DNA from 2 places in the Microcoleus sp. Pol12B4 genome. Region 1 is predicted to be linked to the other one. Evidence: riboswitches for the same ligand, from Rfam matches in the RefSeq annotation. Region 1 holds a riboswitch; the other holds the start of a gene.
What was found. Region 1 has a riboswitch for cobalamin ahead of QUA38_RS16665 (hypothetical protein). Riboswitches for the same ligand answer to the same signal wherever they lie in the genome.
Positions count from the first base shown of each region.

Region 2: another riboswitch for cobalamin. It lies ahead of QUA38_RS07240 (DUF1636 domain-containing protein); the one in region 1 lies ahead of QUA38_RS16665 (hypothetical protein).

Region 1 covers NZ_JAUBQR010000116.1:8,531-19,825, forward strand. Annotated here, with positions in the region: gene QUA38_RS16655 (ABC transporter ATP-binding protein) at 1-617, opposite strand, end outside; gene QUA38_RS16660 (methyltransferase domain-containing protein) at 828-1,694, opposite strand; gene QUA38_RS16665 (hypothetical protein) at 1,714-2,154, opposite strand; cobalamin riboswitch at 2,310-2,454, opposite strand; gene QUA38_RS16670 (ABC transporter substrate-binding protein) at 2,905-4,284, opposite strand; gene QUA38_RS16675 (PspA/IM30 family protein) at 4,388-5,194, opposite strand; gene QUA38_RS16680 (hypothetical protein) at 5,191-5,580, opposite strand; gene QUA38_RS16685 (leucine-rich repeat domain-containing protein) at 5,616-6,362, opposite strand; gene QUA38_RS16690 (SPFH domain-containing protein) at 6,453-8,546, opposite strand; gene QUA38_RS16695 (DUF2207 domain-containing protein) at 8,947-9,999, opposite strand; gene cbiQ (cobalt ECF transporter T component CbiQ) at 10,221-11,021, opposite strand; gene QUA38_RS16705 (energy-coupling factor ABC transporter substrate-binding protein) at 11,018-11,295, opposite strand, start outside.
Region 2 covers NZ_JAUBQR010000034.1:4,490-15,784, reverse strand. Annotated here, with positions in the region: gene QUA38_RS07275 (ATP-binding protein) at 22-2,160, opposite strand; gene QUA38_RS07270 (slr1659 superfamily regulator) at 2,309-2,653, opposite strand; gene cynS (cyanase) at 3,100-3,543, shown strand; gene clpX (ATP-dependent protease ATP-binding subunit ClpX) at 3,771-5,153, shown strand; gene QUA38_RS07255 (type IV pilin-like G/H family protein) at 5,210-5,812, shown strand; gene QUA38_RS07250 (serine/threonine-protein kinase) at 5,804-7,078, opposite strand; gene QUA38_RS07245 (serine/threonine-protein kinase) at 7,162-9,123, opposite strand; cobalamin riboswitch at 9,332-9,478, shown strand; gene QUA38_RS07240 (DUF1636 domain-containing protein) at 9,501-9,911, shown strand; gene cobW (cobalamin biosynthesis protein CobW) at 10,276-11,295, shown strand, end outside.

The sequences.
Region 1 (11,295 bases):
TAGATGAAATCGAGGTCGTGACTTGCTAAAAGGATAGTGGTTCCGGCGCTGTGAATTTGTTGGAGTAAACCGATCAGTTGTCGGGTGTGACGCGGATCGAGATAAGCGGTAGGTTCATCTAGCAGCAGCAGTTTGGGCTCCAGAACCATGATATCGGCGATGGAAACCCGCTTTTTCTGGCCCAAACTGAGATTGTGAATTGGTTCGCGGGCGAGTTCGCTTAGATCGAATTGCTCGATCGCCTGCTGCACCTGTTGAGCAATTTCGGATTCTCTTAAGCCTAAATTGTACAATCCATAGGAAATATCTTCTTCTACCGTCGAAGCTACTAATTGATGTTCGGGATTTTGAAAGACGAGTCCGATTTGTTGGCGCAGTTGCATCAAAGATTTGCGATCGTAGCGAAAGGGTTCACCTTGCCAGCTAATAATTCCCTGTTGCGGTTGATACAAGCCATTTGCTAACAGGAAAAAGGTAGTTTTGCCGCAGCCGTTTTGACCGATCAGCCCGCACCGTTTCCCAGCGGGGACTTTTAGATTTAAACCCTGAATTGCCACTCGCGAACCGCAGGGATAGGAGTAGGAAGTGCCAGCGAATTCGAGAATCCATTCAGACATATTCGTTATTTTTTATTTTTTATAGCCTTGTTTCCAGGCTCTGCCTGGGAATAAATACCCGGAGGCGATGCCTCCAATTACCGATTACCGATTTTCATTGTATAGCAATCCTTGCAGCATTCGTAAACTTTTTACCCCACCCCAACCCTCCCCGAACCCGAGGGGAGGGAGTAAGAAATTCAAAAAGGACTTAGGATTGCTATATTTGTGTCAGCCTCGATCTGATTTTGACAACTGCCAAAGTTGCATTTCATAACAGAGATGTTGCTCAAAAAGTTGGCCCGCTTCCAATCCTTCAACCACCAACTTCTTGAACCAGCGGCGAAATATCCAGCGCAGGAATTTGTGGACGGGCGGAACTGTTATCGCAATTAAATCTGCAACATAGATCATCGTATTCAGTCCATACCTGCGGAAAGTATCGACATACAAATCGATAGTAGGCAAAATATGAGCGGAAATATCCTCACTTTTTACTAAAGTGAATCCAGCCTGCTTTAATGCTGCATGAAGTTCCGCAACAACATGACAATTAGAGAACATTCCCTCTGTATAATTAGCATCAGATCGCAGCATATCGGCCAGCAGCACGTAACCACCCTGATTGAGGATTTTGGCGGCACCGTTAGCAATATCAACAGCCGACATATACTGGCTACTTTCGCTAAAGAGAATAAGATCGTAGAAATGAGTTGCTTTGAAGTCTTCAAACCTCGTGAGGTGGAAGATTGCCCGATCGCCAGTACACTTAACAAAGCGCTGCTGTTGAAACGGATCGGGTGCGAGCCCTTCGACTGCAAAACCTCGATCGAGCAAATAAGCCGCATTTCCGCCAATCCCGCAGCCCACATCGAGTATCGTATGAGTGCCTTTGGGAATCGCATCCAACAGTTTTACAGTATAAGCTTGCTGAGCCAGGCGCAATCGTGCGATCGTTAGTTCGTCAGCGGGAACAGGTAGGGTTTCCCAATAGCCATAGTGAAGGTAGGGCGAATCTGTAAGGCCCAAATAGTAATTAAGCGCTGCATTTTGGTAGCGAGTTACTTTGGAAATTTTGATGGATTTTGGCTGCGACATTCGGAAAATTTAGTAAGTTTTAGGATTTCGGGCAGAGTTGAAATTCTTCCCAGCGCTTGCATACTTGTTCATAGCACTCAACAGGAGAAATTGCCAAGTTTTGCAATAAATTGATATCAATCTGACCGTTGGCGATCGACAAAAATATAATTGCTTCCTTGGGTTCGTAGCCAGCAATGATTTGGAGCAAATTTGAAACAGTGTTTTCCTCTATTTCTAGTTGTTGCAAATAAACGGTTGCGTCCAAGTCAGAAATAAATTGCAGATCGTACTTTATAGTATCTACGCTCCAATTCACATAGCCGTTAATGGGAGTATTGATTTTGCAAGCAACCAACCCCCGTCCTCGATGCAAAAAGCCATTCCAAGCAGTATGTCCGATCGGCAAAATATTCTGGTGAATAAACAAGTTTTGCCAGTAGCCAAAACTACCCTGCCAAACACTATCTTCGATTCGCATTTTTTTCCATTAAAATAAGATACGCTTCAGAACAAAGAGCGAATTACAGCAGCGTTCATCTGTGTTTATCTGCTGATGTCTGCGGTTAAAAAAACCCAATCCAATAATTTAAAAAATAATAAACTCACCATCATCCATACCTCGCAGATGAAAAACAACAGGTAAACAAATCGGCGGGCATCCTGACTCAGAGATGCAATGATCTCATTACAGTTGCGGGACAGCGCCGGATTCGCACCGAACTTTCCCCCTTACGTCTGATGTGTGTTTTTCATCAGAGCCGATCGATATACGGGAATATTACCACTATTTGGAAGATTTGACAAAAAAGCGATCGGACATCTGCAACAATTCTTGTGGGGAGTAGGAGTTAGGCATCCTGCCGACCCAAGACTTTCTTTTCAATTCTATGTTGTGATTCGGTGTGTCGCCAGCCATCAGAACCATCTTCCCATTTATAAATTCATGCCGATCCTGAGAATTGACTTCAGCTTCTAGATCTTCTTCAGCCGTGTAGCTTTTGGTTTCAACTGCCGCGATTATATACAACGCTGTCCTTTAATTACCCAATTTACTTGTCTATTAATAATCATGTTAATTAAACATAAAATTCGATTTTAATCATGCTAAGAAACAGGCAAAATGCCTGTTCCACAAAGAGGGAATTTTATTGTGGGATGGGCATCCGGCCCGCCCCTGAAAGGCTGATTGAGAATGTGCAAGATGTGAGGGCGATCGCACTTAACAAAGCTACCGCAGCGGGACAAAGTTATAGCCAGTGCTTCCTCCTTGTTTAACTTGCACTAAAATCGGCTTACCAGCCCGATCGCCCGTGGGCAAAAACTTCACATCCTCGCTCGATCCTGCTGCCGAGAAATTCGGATTTCTGAGTGCTTGTTGCAACCCTTCCCGCGTATTGCTTTGCCCCAAGCCAGCGATGACAGCTTGAGTCGCGTCAAAACTCGTTGCGGTTCGCCAATTTACTACTCCTCCCCAGCGCTGACTGGCATTTTTAGGAAATGGATTGTTGGGATTAGTTTCAGGATGCCAGGGAACGGGCAAAACAAGCCCGTCAACGTCCTTTTGCCCGTCTTTTAGCGTTTGAAAGGTGTAAAGAGTTGAACTGCTGTAAAGCGCCAATTTGCCTTGATTTGCACGGGCTAGATCGATCGCGCGATCGATGCGATCTACGTGGGATGCTACCATCAATCCTTGTGCACCTTGGCTAACAGCATCCGCGATCGCAGTGTTAGGATTAAATGTCGGCGCTGACAAGTCGCAGACAATAGGAACTAATCTCCCACCTGATGCTGAAAGAGAAGCAATAAATTCATCCTTAAACGAAGCTTTGCCAGCAGCTTGAGAGTCGTAGCAGAAGGCAATATTGCTTTTGCCGATTTGTTTGACGATATACTCTGCTAAAGGAGCAGTCATCGATCGACTATTGGGGACTGTCCGAAAAATATAGCTGCCAAAACCTGACAAATTATTCGTACTGCTGGTAGGTGTGATCATCACCAGTTTCTTTTCCTGATAAATTGGAGCGGCTGCTAAAGAGGCATTGCTGTCATTATGTCCGATTACCGCTAGAATTTTGGGGTCATTTGCTAATAGTGCTGCCACTTCTTTTGCAACTTCTGGGCGGTTATTGTCATTGACAATTTCAACTTGCAAACCGACACCGTTAATTCCTCCCCTAGTGTTGATTTCATCTTGAGCTTGGGCGACACCTCGGAGGATTTCTTGGGCGATGTTGGGGTTGCTGCCGCTCGGCACGCTGACGGCAATTTTAAGAGAAGTGCGATCGCTTACTCTCGCGTTATTCAAATAGATTACCGTTTCCGGATCGTTGCGATTTTGTTGCAGCGAAGCCTGAAATTTTTGAACAGCTTCTTTGTAATCTCCTTTGGCAAAAGCTGTAACGCCTGCTTGCTTTTCGGCTGTTGTTTGCGATGTCAGCAATATCTGATTTCCTAAACTCATTCGAGTTGCGATCGCCCCCGATCTATCTGAAATTTTGTCCTTGAATAAACCTGGAATAAACTTGTATCCGCCAAACGCAATTAAGCCGAAGAAAATAATAAAAACAATGGGCGGCGGACTTTTTATTTTGTTAGTATCTTGATACATAATTTGTTCTCCTTATTGCGATATTTTTTACTCTTGAGAGGCAGAGGGTCAGGGTATTCCCAGGGAGAGCCTGGGACGATAAAAAACATCTATAATTATTGGGTCAGTGCCTCTTCTCGTCAATGGGTAAAACCTGCGATTGATTGTACAAATTCAGTTCTAGCAGTCGGCGAGAAATCTCATCGTCCAGCATCATTTGGTCCAGGTCTGCCGTCAGTTTTTCAGCCGGATTTTCCGATAATTCGACTAAGGCATTGGTTTGCAAGTAGCGCTTGTGGATAGATGACTGTGCCTCTTCAAATTGCGATTGCGCTGAATCTGTACTGATGCTGCCGTTCACTTTAGCGATCTCCGCTAATGCCTCATTTACTTCTGACAAATCTTTGAGGTTTTGCAGTTCCATTTTGTAGGTTTCTAAGCGCTGGCGTTCGCGATTCAATTTATCCTTATTGGCAGTCAAAATTTGTTCTGATTGAGCAACTTGCCCTGCTAATGTTGGCAGCCATTTTTCAATCGAGATCGCTTTTGCCATCGCTAAACGTGCGGCTGCTTCATTGCCGTGATAGTTAGCTAGATTTGCCTGCTGTTCTAGTTGGATAAATTCTTGTTTTTTGCTATCATATTTCTGTTTAGTTTGTTGATAACTTGCAGAAATTTGGGCAACAGATTCAGTTAACTTAAGCACGGACTTTTGCATGGATTGCAGCGATTCTTGGGCAACTTGCACTGCAATTTTGTTGTCAGCTTCAATGGGCAATCCCCACAGCCAACTCCACACTGCTTTAAGTTTGTAACTGTTGCGATTGCCGAAAAGTCCATGAATTAATTTGAGGGCGGCCAGTGCTACTATCCCTAAGAAAATAAAAGCCGTTGGGTTGGGATTATTTTGGTTGGGTTTTTGTTGAGTCATTTTGTATTCTCCTGGATGAGTAATATCGTTGACGGTTGTTTTTGAATAAATGAATGATGCAACTGCAGAGGGCGCAGAGTCAGAAAATAGAAAGATAATACTGTTAACATAATCAAACCAGCACTGAAAGTCAATTCATATAATTCATTAATAGATCTCATAAAAGTCATATTATTAGAGTTCATAAAAATCATATTTTTACGAATTGTTGCAATCAGTTTGTTCGCGACAAAATCACCGAATTTTTGTCCACTGTTTCCCGGTTGGGTTTCTAGTGCGATCGCACACAGTCCATTTCCACATAATGCTAGGGCGATGAGCGGACTACAAGTAATTGCGATCGACTTTGGTAAATTCATGTGTTTGTCTACAACTATAAACGTCATAATTTTGTACTCATCATTTTCGGAAATGTAAAAGTTTAGAACACCAATACTTCTTGCCAATTACAGATAGACTCTGGCTTGACAGGGCAAGTTTGCGGAGCGATCGGATTGTCGCCCAGAAAGATATTCGTCAGTTTAGTCAAAGACTGCAAGGGTTTTGTGTTACTGATTTTATTGCTACTGATGTAGAGTACACTCAGTTTAGTCAAGGATTGCAAGGGTGTAATGTTGCTGATTTGATTACCATTGAGGAAGAGCTGATTCAGGTTTGTAAAGGATTTTAGCGGTGTGATGTCGCTGATTTTATTATTGGTCAGAGCAAGCGAAATCAGCTTAGTCAAGGAGCCCAAGGGTTTAATGTCACTGATTTTATTCTTTCCGAGACTGAGCGCAATCAAGTTACTCAAGGATTGCAAGGGTTTGATATCGCTGATTTGATTATTATTGAGACCAAGCATAGTCAGGTTAGTCAAGGATTTTAGCGGTGTGATATTGCTGATTTTCTTGTTGTCGAGGGTGAGTTGCGTGAGACTCGAAAGTTTCTGATTAGCTGCATTGCACTCAGTAGTCCCTGCTTCCTTCAACATCACCTCAACAGTATGTCTAGCTTCTGGACTTAAAGAAGCTTTTGTGCGACACCAATCACCAAATGTTTTGTTTGCGGGTTGCGTTTGTGCCGCGATCGCAGATAACCCACTTCCAGATAATGCTAGGAGAGTAAAACAAGTAATTGCGATCGACTTGGGTAAATTCATCTCTTTGTCTTCAACTATAAACTTCATAATTTTGCACCTCTAATTCTCTGAACAGTAAAATCTTAAACAAAAAGCTTTCAGAGAGGACCGTCGTCCTCTCTACAAATTGCACTCAGCTCAAATACCTAACAATTCACCAAATGCCGAATCAATATCAGTTTCATCAATAGCCTCATACTGAGGAAATGGTGAATGATTAGGAGACTCCAATGACTCCACCGAATGTACTTTTGCTACTGGTGATTCGGCCACAGGTTCCACAACAACAGACTTAGATTTTTTGACATTAATTACAGGTGAATGTAGTCCATTTTCTCCATTCTTACTGGTTTCATTCCGCAGCAACATTGCCATCAAACCATCCAACAAACCCCCACTACCGCCGTTACCATTCACTGTGACATCGGGAACAACGCGAACGCTACCATCCGAAACCGCTTGCATCAATTGCAGCAGCGTGTAACTCTGCGTACCCAAAGCGTTGACACCAACTTGATAAGCATCCGCTTTTGCTTGTCCCATCAGCCGAATCCCTTCTGCTTCACCGCTTGCGTGTTCGATCGCGGCTGTTGCACTCAGTTGGGCAATTTTCACCCCTTGTTCTGCCGCCACCACCTGATTTTGAATGTTGGCGATCGCTGTTGCACGCACCAATTCTTGACGCTGCGACTCTGAAATGCGCTGTACCTCGTAAGTTTTTTCTTGTTCCTGAGCAATTTTGCGATCGGTCAATGTTTGCATCAACTCTGGTGGTGGCGAAATCAAACCGATCAGCGTGTCCACAGCTTGCACGTCGTAGGCCCGCAGGGCTTGACGAACGTGTTCTGCCGCCTCTGCTTGGCGCTGGCTGCGGGCGATCAGGAAATCGAGTATTGTATATTCTTGAGAGGAATTGCGAAAATAATTGCCCACAATTGGACGCAGCACTTGGTCGATCAGATTCTGCATCGAACCTTGCCGCGAAATCACTCTCGGTGCATCCAAAGTACCGACATGAATGATCTGAAAAACTTCTAACTCAAAGGTGAATCCATCAAAAGAAAGCAATTTCAAAGCACTTAACTTGGAGTCGTAGCCGTGTTCTCCGCTGAACCGCGATGTGAAGTTTAAAACAACATCCGTAGTGGGAACAAGTTCTACTTTCATCACTTTTGTATTGATGGGATGTTTGCCTGGATAAAGCGGTTCGATCCACACACCTTTATCGCCTTTATTGACAAGATTGCCGTGGGTAAAAGCCACGCCGCTTACGTCTTGCTGCGATTTTCCCACATAGGAAATTACGACCCCTACATAACCGATAGGCACTTCCGTCATATTTACTTGTTCAACTTGCACAAACCAGGGATTGAGGTTCCAAGAACCCGATAGAATGACCTGTTCTTGCAAGCCCCTGCGCCCGCCACCCTTGATGAAAGATTGTGCTTTTTGGAAATTGTCGTGACCGGGAATTATTGGTCCAGCAATTTCACCTTCATCAATCGGAACGCCGTCTAGCACGTTCGCAATTCCCACGCGATCGGGAGCAAGTTTGTATAGTTGAAGTTGCGACGGCTGCATACCCTTTGCAGAGGCATTGGCAGAAGTAATCACCTCAAATACAGCCGTATTGATCCGATAAGTACCAGTTGTGATTATGGCTAGTTGCCGTCCTTTTTCTCCACCGTCGGTGAGAAACTTTCGAGCATTTTGAAAATTGTCGCAATCGACGACTTTGCCTAAAATGCGATCGGAAGGAATGGTAGCTCCGTCATTCGCAATAATTAAACCAATTTCATCTTGAGGAACGACAACAACTGGTTCTTTGCGAATGCTATATTGCCAGGGAAAATAACCAAAATGCCAGCCGGGAGGAAGCGTATCTGCTTGCAAACCTCCTTCGCCATCGAGAGCAATTAATCTACTGGATGGCAAATTTTTGCGGGAGAATTTCTTAGTAACAATTCCCACTTCTCGTTCGCCGATCGCAATTAATCCCAAAGTCCAGCCAATCTTGGGTATAAAGATGAAAACTAGGAACATTGCTCCTACGGGATAAATCCAAATCGGAATGCTAAATCCTTCTGCTTGGGCTGGTTGAACTTCCTGGGCTGGCGGCGGCGGATTGCTTTGAGCGGAAGTTGGCGGGGCAAAAGCGCCTGCTGCTGCGATCGCGGTTGCGAAAGATACTGCTAAGGGTAAAAGTTTGGGAAGCCAACGTAATTTAGTCATAGTTTTTAACCTGTTTTAAGCTCAAATGTACTGAAAAGTTGTTAACTACAATCACTATTCAATAGATTTCTTTGAACGTCAATTCATTAAATTCATTAATTATGTTCATAAAAGTCATATTTGGAGTATGATTGGGCAGGAAGTGCGATTGGTTCATCTCAAAATGAGTGACTAAAATTTCCATCCAATATTTACAAGCGATCGTACAATCTGTAAGAAAGTACGATCGCCCTTATGCAAATCCTGCGCGCTAAACTAACGAGAATACGAAAATTATCAACAATAGTCCTGGACGCGCGGGTAGTCAGAAACCGGGTTTTTGGCGAGAATACTTGGTTACAACCTGCAGATTCAGTAAAAACCTGGTTTCTTTGCTTGTGATGCGTAAGTCTCGTTGATATTAACCGCCACCACCACCACCACCACCACCACCACCACCACCACCGCCACCGCCACCACCGCCACCGCCACCGCCATCATTGTTATCCCTCAAGATTGGCATGACTTCTTCATACTTGTGACGGTAAGAGCAGTTTCGACAGTTGCAGGTAAATTCCTGCTTTCCCGCACTGGTATATGTAGGCTTCAACAAAACTTTATAAGTCCGTTTGAGCTTGAGTGTTTGGCACTCAGGGCAGCGTCGATTATTGATGTCCTCCTTAATGGAGATGCTGATGCAGAAGATAGTTGCTACAATGCCGGGAAACACCACAAAGATTAGTACCCCAAAACTGCCGTCGTGGTCTTCCCCTTGCGAAGAAGATTGAGATTGATTGCCACTTTGTTGCCAACGAGGTTGAGGTACATTAAGAATTGGCTGGGGAAATGCGATCTGCACTTCTAATTCTTGCTGCGGTTGAACAGGCTGACTTGCCACAAATTCAAAGGTTTTAGCATCTACTTTGCGAGGAATAGCTGGCGTACCAAAGTTCCTAAAAAACAGAACTTTACCTGACAAAGCTTCTGGTAATTTTACTCTAACTTTTGCGGCATTAATGGGGGCTTTGCGACCTGATGAAATGGCTTTCCAATAAACTTGAGTATCCTGACCATCTAGCTGCAATCCACCTACTACCCGATATTTGATAACAAAAGTATGTGATTCTGGCGCTTTTAATTGATGTTGCCAGCGAATCCAAAGTTGATTGTTTTCAATCCCGGTCGTACTGGCAATTTTTTGATTATTTTCGGCAACTGTCACATCTTTGATTTCATCGACCTTATCTAAAGGAATATAGCGATATCGTTCATTGGTGTAGTCTGCTGTAAATACATATTTTTGCGTTTCGGTAACTAACATATCTCCGTTGGTCTGAACGTCGATGATGACGTTGATGTTATCCCAGTAGAATGGTAGTTGTTGGGCCGCTGCATGAGTCACTGTTACCAACAATAGGCTTAATGAAGCCATTAACAAAAAGACTATTTTTTGGATGAGTCGTTTATTTATCATAGGATTTCCACAAGATAATTGTTGACTACAATTATTCAACAGATTTCTTTGGAAGTAAATTCATTAAATTCATTAATTATGTTCATAAAAGTCATGTATTAAGTCCGGCAGCCCTGCAGGAAATTTGACTGGTTCCCAGGCCTAGCCTGGGAACCGATTTCCAGAGGCTCTGCCTCGGGTGGCGAAGGGTAAATTGGAGGCAGAGCCTGCGAAGGATGAATTTAATGTTGAAATAGCACGTTTAACCAAGTTAAAACTGTACACCCAAACAAAGCTTCAAATGTATATCTTCGCGAAGGTTTATAAGGGTAAGAATTCCAAACGCGCAATTCTCCATTAAAGCCACGCGACGCTAAACTCAGCGATACTTGACGGTAGTTTTCCAAAGTTCGCTGAAGCAATTGCCCGATTAAAATGCCTAAACTGTGCATTCCCAGCTTCCAAGTGCGGTAGCCGCAGCGCGAGTTTTGGGCGATCCAAAGTTCATCGGCGATCGCCAATAAGCTAAAAATAAACCGATACATTAGTAATAGCAGTTCCGTGACTAACTCTGGACAGCGTAATTGTCTGAGAATCTGCAAGATTTCGGTAAATGGAACCGTCAAGAGGATGAAATACATACAGCTTGTCGATGCGAAGGCGCGGGCAAATAGCAAGCTCACTTGGTATATTCCAGTGCGGCTCACATAGAGATAAAAAGTGCCGGTGCTAATCCCCCAACCTTGCCAAATATCCCACTGAATTGCTGGGATACGATCGCCCGCAACCGCACCCATCGCCAAAGCAGGCAAACTTGTCAGCAAAAACATCAACGGTAGCGACAGCAACCGCAAATACAGTTTCCCCGGAATACCGGCATAGACGACGATCCAGACAGCCAACCAAAGGGCGATCGACAATTGGACGATCGCCCCAGAAACGAGAGACAGAATTAAAAGGGCGATCGCAAAAGATAACTTGTGAGCTGGCGGCAACCCGCGCAAGCGATTGGTATAAGCCAGACTATCAATCTGATGGTTCATTCCGACGATTTATTATCAGACTGCTGCCGAGATTGCGATCGGCCTTTATACAACCCAATGACGTACCCAACTACGCCCGCCCCCATCGCCGCTTGAGACGCAAACAATAGACTTGAAATTTCGCTGCTAGCCGGCTCAAACAAGTGATTAAACCAAGGTTTATAACCAGGTTGAATTTCGGTAATTGCTTTCTTAGCTTGGTCATCGGAACCCCCGTATTTACCCCGCACAAAAACGAGAGGAAAGGCTGCCAGAACAATCACAGCGCCAGCCA
Region 2 (11,295 bases), on a different contig from region 1:
TTCTAGTTGCCCAACTTGCTTCTAACTAATATCAACTTCTGCCTTTAAGTGAACAGTAAAAGTAGAGCCAACATCCAACTGACTCTCAACAGTGATATCGCCGCCCATCATCTGACAAAACAAGCGGCTAATGGCCAATCCTAAACCGGTGCCACCGTACTTGCGAGTAGTCGAAGCGTCCCCTTGAATAAAAGGTTCAAACACACCCTGCTGCTGTTCTGCCGACATTCCAATCCCCGTATCAGATACCTGCAAATAAACCCAATCGCTGCCGCCTGCTGGTTCGCGAGTCGCGCTCAACAGCACCGTTCCACCTTCGGTAAACTTCAGGGCATTGGATAGCAAATTAAACAGAATTTGCCGGACTTTAGTCAAATCTGCATACATCACCCCCAAATTTTCAGAGCAATAAACTTGCAATTGATTGTGATTTTTTTCGACCAAAGGGTACAAAGTGGCAACGACTTCTTCTATTAAATTACTGAGGTCAAATTTTTCTAAATAAAGCTCCATCCGACCGGCTTCTATCTTAGAAAGGTCTAGAATATCGTTAATTAAAGTGAGCAAATGTTTGCCGGCGTTATAAATTTTTTGGGTATCGGGAATGATGTCTTCGAGTCCCGTTTCCCGTGCTTCTTCTTGTAGCATTTCGCTGTAACCGATAATCGCGTTTAGCGGTGTCCGCAGCTCGTGGCTCATATTGGCTAAAAAAGTGCTTTTAGCTCTCGAAGCTGCTTCAGCTTTGTGTAAGGCTTCTTGCAAGGCTATTTCAGCTCTTTTGCGCTCGGCAATTTCGATGCGGAGCAGTTTATTGGCGGCGGTGAGTTGAGCGGTGCGCTGATCGACGGTCATTTCTAGCTGCGCTTTAGCTTTGGAGAGGGCTTCCTGAGCCCGCTGGCGCTCAAATCCTTCGATCGCCAGCGCTACCAAATTTGCCAAAGAATCAGCGAAGGTGCGCTCCTCCAGAGCCCACTGGCGGGGCGCGCCGATATGTTCCAGAGAGAGGATGCCCACGATCTGGCCACCGAGCCTAATTGCTACATTTAATATGGATGAATTGGGCTTGCTGGCATTTGGCCGCACAGCGGAATTTTCGGCTAGCGAAGATGAGTGGGACAAATTTGTGTGTAGAGAGTTTTGAGTCTTTGTCGTAGGTTCTAAAGCATTGTCCGATCGCAAATTTTCGCCCGGTGCGTCTCCTTCCACATCTAAAATTGATAAATTTAAATCGCTTGCCGATATGGACTCCCGGCTCAAATGATTCTCCTGGGTCCGATCGTACAAGTCGAGACAAACTAATTTGGGGTTGGGGATTTTAAACTTAGAATGATTAACCCCCTCGTGTTGCTCTGGGGCAGTGGCCTCTGTACCGAGTGCCTCTGTTTGGTTCTGGGCGAGAACTCTCTCTGTAAAATTTAGTTGCGGATCGCTGGGGTAGCGATTTCCAAATCTTCCATGGTTGTAAAGCCAGACGCTGACTTTTTCCACATCCAAAGTCCGGGCAGCAGCCTCGGTAATTTCGCGAATTCCCACATTCAGCGCACCGCTGTTGAGAGTCCTCTGCCTACCTAGCTGCAACAAAGCCAAACTCTGGCGGCGGAGACGCTTTTCGCTTTCTTGGAGGGTTTGTTCTGCTTCCTTGCGCTGGGTGAGGTCGTACAAGACGCACAATGCCGTCTGCTGTCCGTTAAACACCAGCGACTGAACCGAGATCATCGCCCAGAAAGCGCTGCCGTCTGATTTTTTGCAGTGGAGTTCGTAGTTTTGCAGGTATCCCTCTTTAGCAAGTGCCTCAAGTACCTTTGGGCGATCGGCGGGGTTGAAGTAAAAGTCTGGAGTGGTGCAGCCGATCAATTTTTCTAGAGGTATGTTCAGGAGAGAAGCCAATTGAGCGTTCGCATACATAATTAAGCCGTCACAGAGGCGAGAAACTAATATCGGCACGGGAGTTGCCGAGGCGATCGCCCGAAACTGCTCTTCGCTGGAACGCAGCGCCAACTGAGCTTTGCTCAGCAAGTGAGCTTCCATCGTATCTGAATGTTCGGTGGTAGTCTCCAGCAAAAGTTCTAGGTCAACCTTTTCGCGCTTCAAGTTTTCAAGTTCCGCACTCAGCCGCTGAACGTCGAATAGTAGCTGTTCTGTCGAGGGTTCTTCCTGCATAGCAATTGAAAATTGGTAATTTTTAGTCGGTTCTGAAGTTTTTTAGGGTTTTGTGCTAGTTTAACTATGACTTATTCCGATTAACTTCAGCCACCCTCATCCTGGTTCCCCGACTTAGCCGACGATTCATCTTTACCTTTTATCGTTGCTATTCGAATTCTAAGTGCAAGGAAGGCATCAGCCGCTGCAAGTTCTTCAGGGATTTGATCTGCCACGGGATCTCTTTAGAGCCTTTGATGGCGATTTGAATATTTTTTTGCTGGCGCACTTTGATCACAAATTTTGAGACAATATTAATTCCAGAGCTATTTAAAAATTCTAGCTTTCGCAAGTCTAGAGTAACGGTGTTTGGGCAGGAGTCAGCCACTTCGTTGAGCAGATCGACGATCGGTGCGTATTCTTCCACCTGGCTGAGTCGGAACGAGCCGCTACAGGTGACTGTTTGCGTAGCGCGATCGTACTGGATCGTGTAATCTTTGGTCTGAATCTCCATACTTTTGTGAGTTGCCGGTTTTGAGTGGTAAAGGGGCTTTGGCTGCGTGAGCGAGGATTGAGCTTCAGGCTAGCAGGATCAAAATTCAGCCGTTTGCCGAATGCCGAAGGCCTTTGCGGGTGTAACTTTTATTACATATACTGCCAACTGTACCATTGTCGTAGGACAGTTATGAGTTATTTTAGGATTTATCGGTTGTGATACCAGTTGGAATAAAGAATGCAACTGTTGACTAGCTCTCAACCCTGGTAGTCATCAGTCATTGCCAATCTAACATTTCAAATCTCAAATCTCAAATTGTATGAGTTGTGGGGGCTAACGAGACCAACTTTTTCTGCTGTTCCGAGCTATCAATTCGATTTTTTTCTCAACTTAACTATTGACAAAACTACCAAAATGTGAGAGATATTTCACATCTAACACAGAAGTGAAGGGGAGAATATTTAATGGCAATTTCAGGAATTACAGAAAAGCTTTTGGCGGCTAAAAAAGCTAAGGGAATTAGTTTTGCAGATTTGGAAAAAGTTTTAGGGCGCGACGAAGTTTGGATTGCCGCGCTTATTTACCGTCAAGCTACCGCATCACAAGATGAAGCCGAGAAAATTGTCTCGGTTTTAGGACTAGATAGCGAGACGGCTGCGGTTCTCTGTGAACCTCCGTTAAAAGGTTCTTTGGATGCCGGAGTTCCAGTAGACCCTCTGATTTATCGCTTCTATGAAATTATCCAGGTTTATGGGATGCCCCTCAAAGCAGTAATTCAGGAAAAATTTGGTGACGGGATTATGAGCGCGATCGACTTTACTTTGGATATCGAGAAAGAAGCAGACCCAAAAGGCGATCGAGTGAAAATAATTATGTCGGGAAAATTTTTGGAATATAAAAAATGGTAAGCCCGTGCCACTTTACTTCCCAGTGAAAATTAAAAATTTAACTTGGATCGAATCACTCATCACTAATGACTAAAGCCTCAAAAGTGTTAACTTAGAAATAGAGATCGCGAAGCTGGACTGGCTTGGGTGTCCGATCGGGAAACCCTTCTAGGGCAAAGCTAAGGTCGCTCCCGCGGCAACTTCCCCAGTCGAAACAAGCAACCGCAACCGTAAATTAAGAGGCAAATATGTCAAAATATGACTCCCATCTCAGATGCTCCTTTTGCGGCAAGTCGCAAGAGTACGTCCGCAAGTTAATAGCTGGGCCCGGCGTCTACATTTGCGATGAATGCGTGGAACTGTGCAATGAAATTTTAGAGGAGGAGTTCTTTGACTCCAGTAAAACAATTGGTCAACAGATTCCCCAATCAGAGGTGCGAGAGTCTCAGGGACAAGGAACGCGGCGCCCGGGTCGATCCAACAAATCGAAAATCGTTTTAGCTCAAATTCCGAAACCAACAGAGATTAAGCAGCATTTAGACAACCACGTCATCGGCCAGCATTCAGCAAAAAAAGTCCTTTCTGTAGCAGTTTATAACCACTACAAGCGCTTGAGCGTTGACCAAGCTAAAGATAGCGAGAAGTCTTCCCCTGACAGCGATGTAGAACTGCAAAAATCCAACATCCTGCTAGTCGGGCCCACAGGTTGTGGCAAAACTTTGTTAGCGCAAAGTTTGGCGCAAATGCTGGAAGTGCCCTTTGCGGTAGCGGATGCGACGACACTGACAGAAGCTGGATATGTCGGCGACGATGTAGAAAATATCTTGCTGCGGCTGTTGCAAATGTCCGATTTTGATGTCGAATCGGCGCAGCGGGGCATTATTTATATTGATGAAATTGACAAGATTGCTCGCAAAAGCGAAAACACTTCGATCACCAGGGATGTATCGGGAGAAGGTGTGCAGCAAGCACTGCTAAAAATGTTGGAAGGAACAGTGGTTAATGTTCCCCCGCAAGGCGGCCGCAAACATCCTTATCAAGATTTTATTCAAGTTGACACTAGCAAAATTCTATTTATTTGTGGCGGTGCTTTTGTCGGTTTGGAAAAAATAGTTGAACAGCGTTTGGGCAAAAAATCTTTGGGCTTTATTCAGCCAACGGAAAGCGACAGCAACTCGACTTTGCCGGCGAAAGACAAGCGGGCGGCTGATATTTTGCAGCAGGTACAGCCGGACGATTTAGTCAAGTTTGGTTTGATTCCTGAGTTTGTGGGGCGGATACCGGTGGTAACGGTGATTTCGCCGCTGGATGAGGCAGCTTTGATGCAGATATTGACTGAGCCCCGGAATGCGCTGGTGAAGCAGTATCAAAAGCTGTTGAAGATGGACAGCGTGGAATTGGAATTCCAGCCGGAAGCGCTACGGGCGATCGCCCAGGAGGCCTATCGTCGCAAAACTGGCGCGAGAGCTCTCCGCAGCATTTTAGAAGAGTTAATGCTGGATGTGATGTACGAGTTGCCTTCTCGCAAGGATGTGGCTAACTGTATGATTACTCCTGAAATGGTCGAGAAGCGATCGACTGCTGAATTGCTGTGGCATCCCGCATGGCACAAACAGCACGAAACTGCATAATTTATAGTTTATAGGGTGCTTGTGGCGCACCCTACAAGCTTGGCAAATTTTAGTTTATGACAGTTAAAAAAATGTCAGTCAATGTAGCTAAAGCCAGTCAAAAATCGAGCTTGTCAGTATCCAGTTTGCTGCCGAGGATTGCAATTTACACCGCGGTTGTGGCTGGCGTCATGGCGTCATTTTACGATTTTCAATTCAATACGATCGTCCCGCCCCCGTCCCCCTCAAGGGGTAAGAATTTTTTTGAAGCCATACAATATATTTCAAGCATCAATATAGCGCAGCAAGCTTACTATGCAGAATACGGTCAATTTAGCGATTCCATTGCAAAATTGGGTATTGGAATTAAAGAAGAGACCAATAACTATTATTACACGCTCGTCTCATCAATGGGCCCGGTTCAAACTAGGCACAATCACAGCAGACCAGCACAATTTGAAAGCGCGATCGCGATTGCCCAACCTAATGATATGAGTATCGAGAAATCTTACACTGGCGCAGTGTTTGCTTTTAAAGAAAAGGGCAGCAATATTATAACAACTATTGCTGCAATTTGCGAGAGCGATCGAATTAATGCAAGTTATGCAGAAACTTGGAATCCGCCAACTTTTGACGGCAAAGAAATTCACTGCCAGCCCGGAACAACTATCTTAAGGTAAGACCTTGAAACTATTTTGCGCCACTCTTTCACCCTCTAAAAAAAATTCAAACTTCCAATTTCCCGGCTTGTCATCCTTTTGAAAATTGTACCAACACCAAGTATTTAATCGATCGCCCGTCGTTTTTAAATAAGATTCACTTTGGGCTGCGGATAGTTTTTGAGGGTTGACAACCTTACAATAACTTCTATATTCTCCTTCTGGCAAGTTAGCAGCGCTTACAGTAAAATAGACTTTTTTGTTTTGCTTCAAAGACCAAACATCCCTAAGTTTCGTTGATTCTAATTCGTCAGTTAACATTACTTGAGTCTTAGGGTTAAAATTTTCTGAGTTGATTACTCGCTTGATATCTACTGCTGTTTGAGGTGCGGGAGATTTCCAAAAAAGCAGAATAAAAATAGCAGAAATTGCTGTTAATACTCCGACTGATATGAATACCAGTTTTAAGTTGTTACGCTGCTGAACTACTTCGAGGGGAATCAAAGCATTTAAGGCGGCATCTGCGGAAGGATAGCGGTGTTTGAAATTAGGTTCCACCATTTTTTGCAGCCAGTCAAGGAATTCTGGAGTTAGCTGCGGCAAGTGATGTTTAAAATTAATCCGCCCGGTATCGTCCATCAAACTGCCAATTTCAGTAGAATTGATGCCGATTAGCAAGCAAATTAGCGTCGCGCCGAGACTGTATAAATCAGATGCAACAGTTAGCTGCCGATTGAAAATTTGTTCTGGTGGCATAAAGCCCAAAGTGCCTTTAACAACGCTGCTGGCGGCCACTTCTCCCCCGCCGATTCTAGCAAATCCGAAATCGACAAGGCTGACATTCAGGCGATCGTCCACCAAGATATTTTCCGGTTTTAAATCTCTGTGAATCACTGGAGGAACGCGGTTTTGCAAGTATTTGAGAATTTCTAAAACAGAGATAGCAATTTGCTTGGTTCGCTGCGGTGTTAGCTGACGCAAAATAGCGAGAGAGTTGGCATTTTTGTATTCCTGAACCATGCAGAAACCCGAGGCAGTTTGGAAGGAATCTAAATAGCGCGGAATGTTGGGATGATCCAGTTCTCGCAAAATCTTAATTTCTTGTTCGCACGCTTGATATTGAGCCCAATTAGCGCCTGTTTGGGCAAATTGAAATTGTTTGACAGCGACGGAACGTTGGGTATTAATTTCGGTAGCGAGATAGGTAACTCTCCCGCCGGCGCGATTGTGTCCGAGTTCGCAAGTTACTTGATAGCCGTAGTTAGAAAAGTCAGGAAAAGCGTCCATAAATTTGTAATGTCTGTAGTAATGACTTCAGTCTTTAAAATTCTTGAATAATCTGAACTAAAGTTATTCGTAGGAACGGTTGATTATGGTTTAATCAAAAATGGCTTGGATTGGCGGTAGGCAGCAATCATTCTGTTTCTTTTAATAACAATTAAGTAAAGTAATGGAATAGCGGTGACGAGGAGAGGAGCAGTCGCACTTGCTGCTAAAACTAAAACTTTTAAGGGTTCGATCGATCCCATTTCATTTGCCAACCTTAAGTACCGTTGAAATACGGCTCCTAAAGTGATGTAAAATCCAGCGGTGAGAAATGCGATTGCTACAGCATCTTTCTTGAAAAAACCTCTTTTAATCTGTTCGTCACTCCTGGCTTTAGCTAAGGTATAAACTACCTTAAAACAACCCAAATTAGTAACTAAAAGGACAAATATCACTGCTATGCTCGACGGTAAATTAAAGACAATCCAAAGTCCACAAGCTACAAAAGCCAGGATTGTCAAACTCCTACTCTTCTCAAAACCACCTGAAGCACCAACTATAGCTGAAATCACCAAACAAAAAATTAAAGCGATTTCTTTACCCGTACTATTACCAAAAACACTACCAACAAGTGAGGAAAAAGTAGTCGTTGCAAGAAATATTACTGTAATTCCTAAAGTGGCTCCTAAGATAGATTGAAACCAATTTACAGTTTTATTTACTTTTGTATATAGAGTCTTTTCTTTTTCTGTGTAGAGCGTCTTTTCTGCTGCCGCAAAACCCGGAAGTAGCACAGCTATTAATGTAAAAAACATCCCTCGATCCATCGGGTTGCTTAGCAGCCAACCTACGCAGACAAACACCAACATAAAACTCCCTCTATCTTTAAACAAATATGGCATTTGCTTGGGTTCTAGAAGAGGAGCTGTTTTAACTTGAATCTCAATTTTATGGGTATCTGGATCGGAATTAACGTGGAGTATCATCTGGCGATGATAAATTTTACTTGCTAGCAATTTGCTCGTATCTACCGTTATTTTGCACCTGACCTCATTGCCCTCAAATTTTGGCGGTTCAAAGGAGATGCAAGGGTGGTCGTAAGGAGTATGTGGCGGATCGTTCGGATGCGGTGCTACTTCCCATCGACCTGCTAAAATTGTATCGGGAATAGGGTTGCTAACGGTAACGAGTTGTGTTACTTTGTCTCCATATTCTGCGGCGGTGAATTGAATGCGATCGCGCTCAATTCTAACTTTCGGCAAGCTGCTGACATCCAAAGATTCTAGCGCAGTTAAAGCATCCGCAGCCGATGGATATCTGTCTTGCAATCTCGGCGCTACCATTGTTTCCAGCCAGTTCATCCAACCACGCTGTAACGGCGGGACTAAATGCCGGAAATGAATGCTATAATTATCATCAATCAAGTTGCCTATTTCCCCCGATTGTGTACCACTTAATAAGCAAATTAGCGTCGCTCCCAAGCCGTAAAGGTCGGATGCTTTGGTTAATTTTCGGTTGAACATTTGTTCCGGTGGCATGAATCCCATCGTGCCTTTGACGACGCTGCTAGCCCCGATATTTCCACCTCCTAGCCTAGCAAAACCAAAGTCAACTAAATAAACATTAAGTTCGTCATCTATCAACAAGTTTTCTGGCTTAATGTCGCGGTGAATTATCGGCGGTTTCTGAGATTGCAGGTCAACTAAAATGTCTAAGGCTGCGATCGCGATTTCTTTGATATCCGGCAGGGAAAAAGTCTGCGCGACAGCAGATTCGGCATTTTTGTATTCCTGCATCATGCAGAAACCGCTGTCAGTTTGAAAAGAATCCAGATAGCGGGGAATGCCCGGAAAATCCAGTTTTTGCAAAACTTTAACTTCTTGTTCGTAAGCTTCGTATTCTGCCCAGCTAGCGCCTAATTGGGCAAATTGAAATTGCTTAATTACAACTAATTTTTGAGTATTCGTATTTTTTGCTAAGTATGTAACTCTGCCGCCGAGACTGTTGTGTCCGAGTTCTTTTTCAATCTGATAGCCGTGAGGGTAAAAATCGGGGAAGGCGTTCATATAGTTTGTAGTAATGTTCTTGTGGGAGGGGCTTCTAGTCCGTCATTAACAGGTAAGATGCCTGTTCCACAACAAACAGCGATTTTTTTTTGATGGGCTTTTATCCTGTCAGCAACAGGCAAGATGTCTGTTCCACAAAGAGTTATTTTTTTTGCATGGATCGACATTACCAACATAACTTTTTTCCAAAAATGCGGCAAGTGCGGTATGATGTGATTTTGCGATCGGTTCTAGCGGAGAGCAGCCGTTAGAGGAAACGGGGAAAGTTCGGTGCAAGTCCGGCGCTGTCCCGCAACTGTAATGAAACCCTTGTGGTTTCTCAAGTCAGAATGCCCGCCGATATCTAACTCACTTTTGAACGCATCTGCGAGGTACGGATGATGGATGGAATTAACACGGCTGTACGCACAAAGCACAGTCTATTTGTTTGCACTGCTTGCGCTAGTGTTTGGAAAAACGGCAAGCGCGAAGGTAAAAGCGGCGGTCAACAATTCATGGAAAATTTGTCGCAACTCGCTAAAGATTGGGAGTTTTCTGATAAGTTTGAAATTCAAGAGGTTGAGTGCATGAGTGCTTGCAGTCACTCTTGTGCGGTGTCTTTTGCTGCTGTTGGAAAGTACACTTATCTGTTTGGTGATTTACCAGCAAATGAGTCGGAAAGCGTCGAGGCGGTACTCGAGTGCGCGGGTCAATACTATGCTAAACCGGACGGTTTGTTGCCTTGGTCTGAGCGTCCTCAAGCTCTGAAAAAAGGTGTTTTAGCAAAAATTCCACCGCTGGCAAATTAGAGCCTTTCTCGTTACCATGCTCTGCCCATTGCTGACAACTTAACGTCAAACCATCGTCTCTCTTGTTTTTATCGAAATCTAGATCCCCCCTAACCCCTTAATAAGGGGGGACAAGAAATATTCTCAAAGTCCCCCTTCTTAAGGGGGATTTAGGGGGATCTAGACTTTGCCTAAAAGCGACTTTTATTGTAGGTTTCAGTCTTAAGTTGTTACCTACGATCTCGGCCTGGTAAGGCATACTCAGAGGATCTGCTTCGTATTAAAAGCGCTCCTTTATTCCAGCGAGGCAGAGCCTCTAGATCAGCATTCCCAGGCTCTGCCTGGGAACGAGATATCCCACCATCAAATAAGCACAAAATTATCAATGCACAAAATTCCTGTTACTGTCATCACTGGTTTTCTTGGTAGCGGCAAAACTACTTTAATTCGCCACTTATTGCAAAATAATCAAGGTCGCCGCATTGCTGTTCTGGTGAACGAATTTGGCGAAATCGGTATTGACGGAGAATTGCTGCGCGATTGCCAAGTTTGCGACGAAGAAGAAAATGTTAGCAGCAATATTGTTGAACTAACAAATGGTTGTCTTTGCTGCACTGTTCAAGAGGAATTCTTGCCGACTATGCAGGAATTGTTGAAGCGCCGAGAACAAATTGATTGTATCTTAATTGAGACTTCGGGCCTCGCACTTCCTAAACCTTTAATTCAAGCTTTTCGCTGGCCGGAAATTCGTACGGGTGCTACTGTAGACGGTGTGGTTGCTGTTGTCGATTGCGAAGCTATTGCTAGCGGTACTTTTGTCGGTGATATCGATGCTTTGATGGCACAGCGACAGGCTGATTCTAGTTTAGATCACGAAACTCCGATCGAGGAATTGTTTGAAGACCAGTTAGCCTGTGCCGATATGGTACTTTTAACGAAGGTCGATCGCGTAGATGCGGAAACTCACCAGAAAGTCCAAAGCTGGTTGCAGCAAGAGTTACGTCCGAGTGTGAAAATTGTGCCTTGCAAAGGTGGCGAAATTAACCCCGATGTGCTAATGGGATTTAATGCGGCGGTTGAGGATGATTTGGAGTCTCGTCCGAGTCACCACGACACTGAGGAGGAACACGAACATGATGATGATATTAACTCGACTTACTTTATTGCCGATCGCGAATTTGAACCTGAAGCATTGGTGAAAAAACTGCAATCCTTGATGCAGCAGGAGGAAATCTATCGGATTAAAGGATTTGTGGCGGTTCCCAAGAAACCGATGAGGATGGTGTTGCAAGGTGTGGGTTCGCGGATAGAATATTTTTACGATCGCCCTTGGCAACCTTCCGAACTCCGCCAAACCAAATTAGTGCTGATCGGTCGAGAGTTAGAGCGCGATCGAATTGCAGCT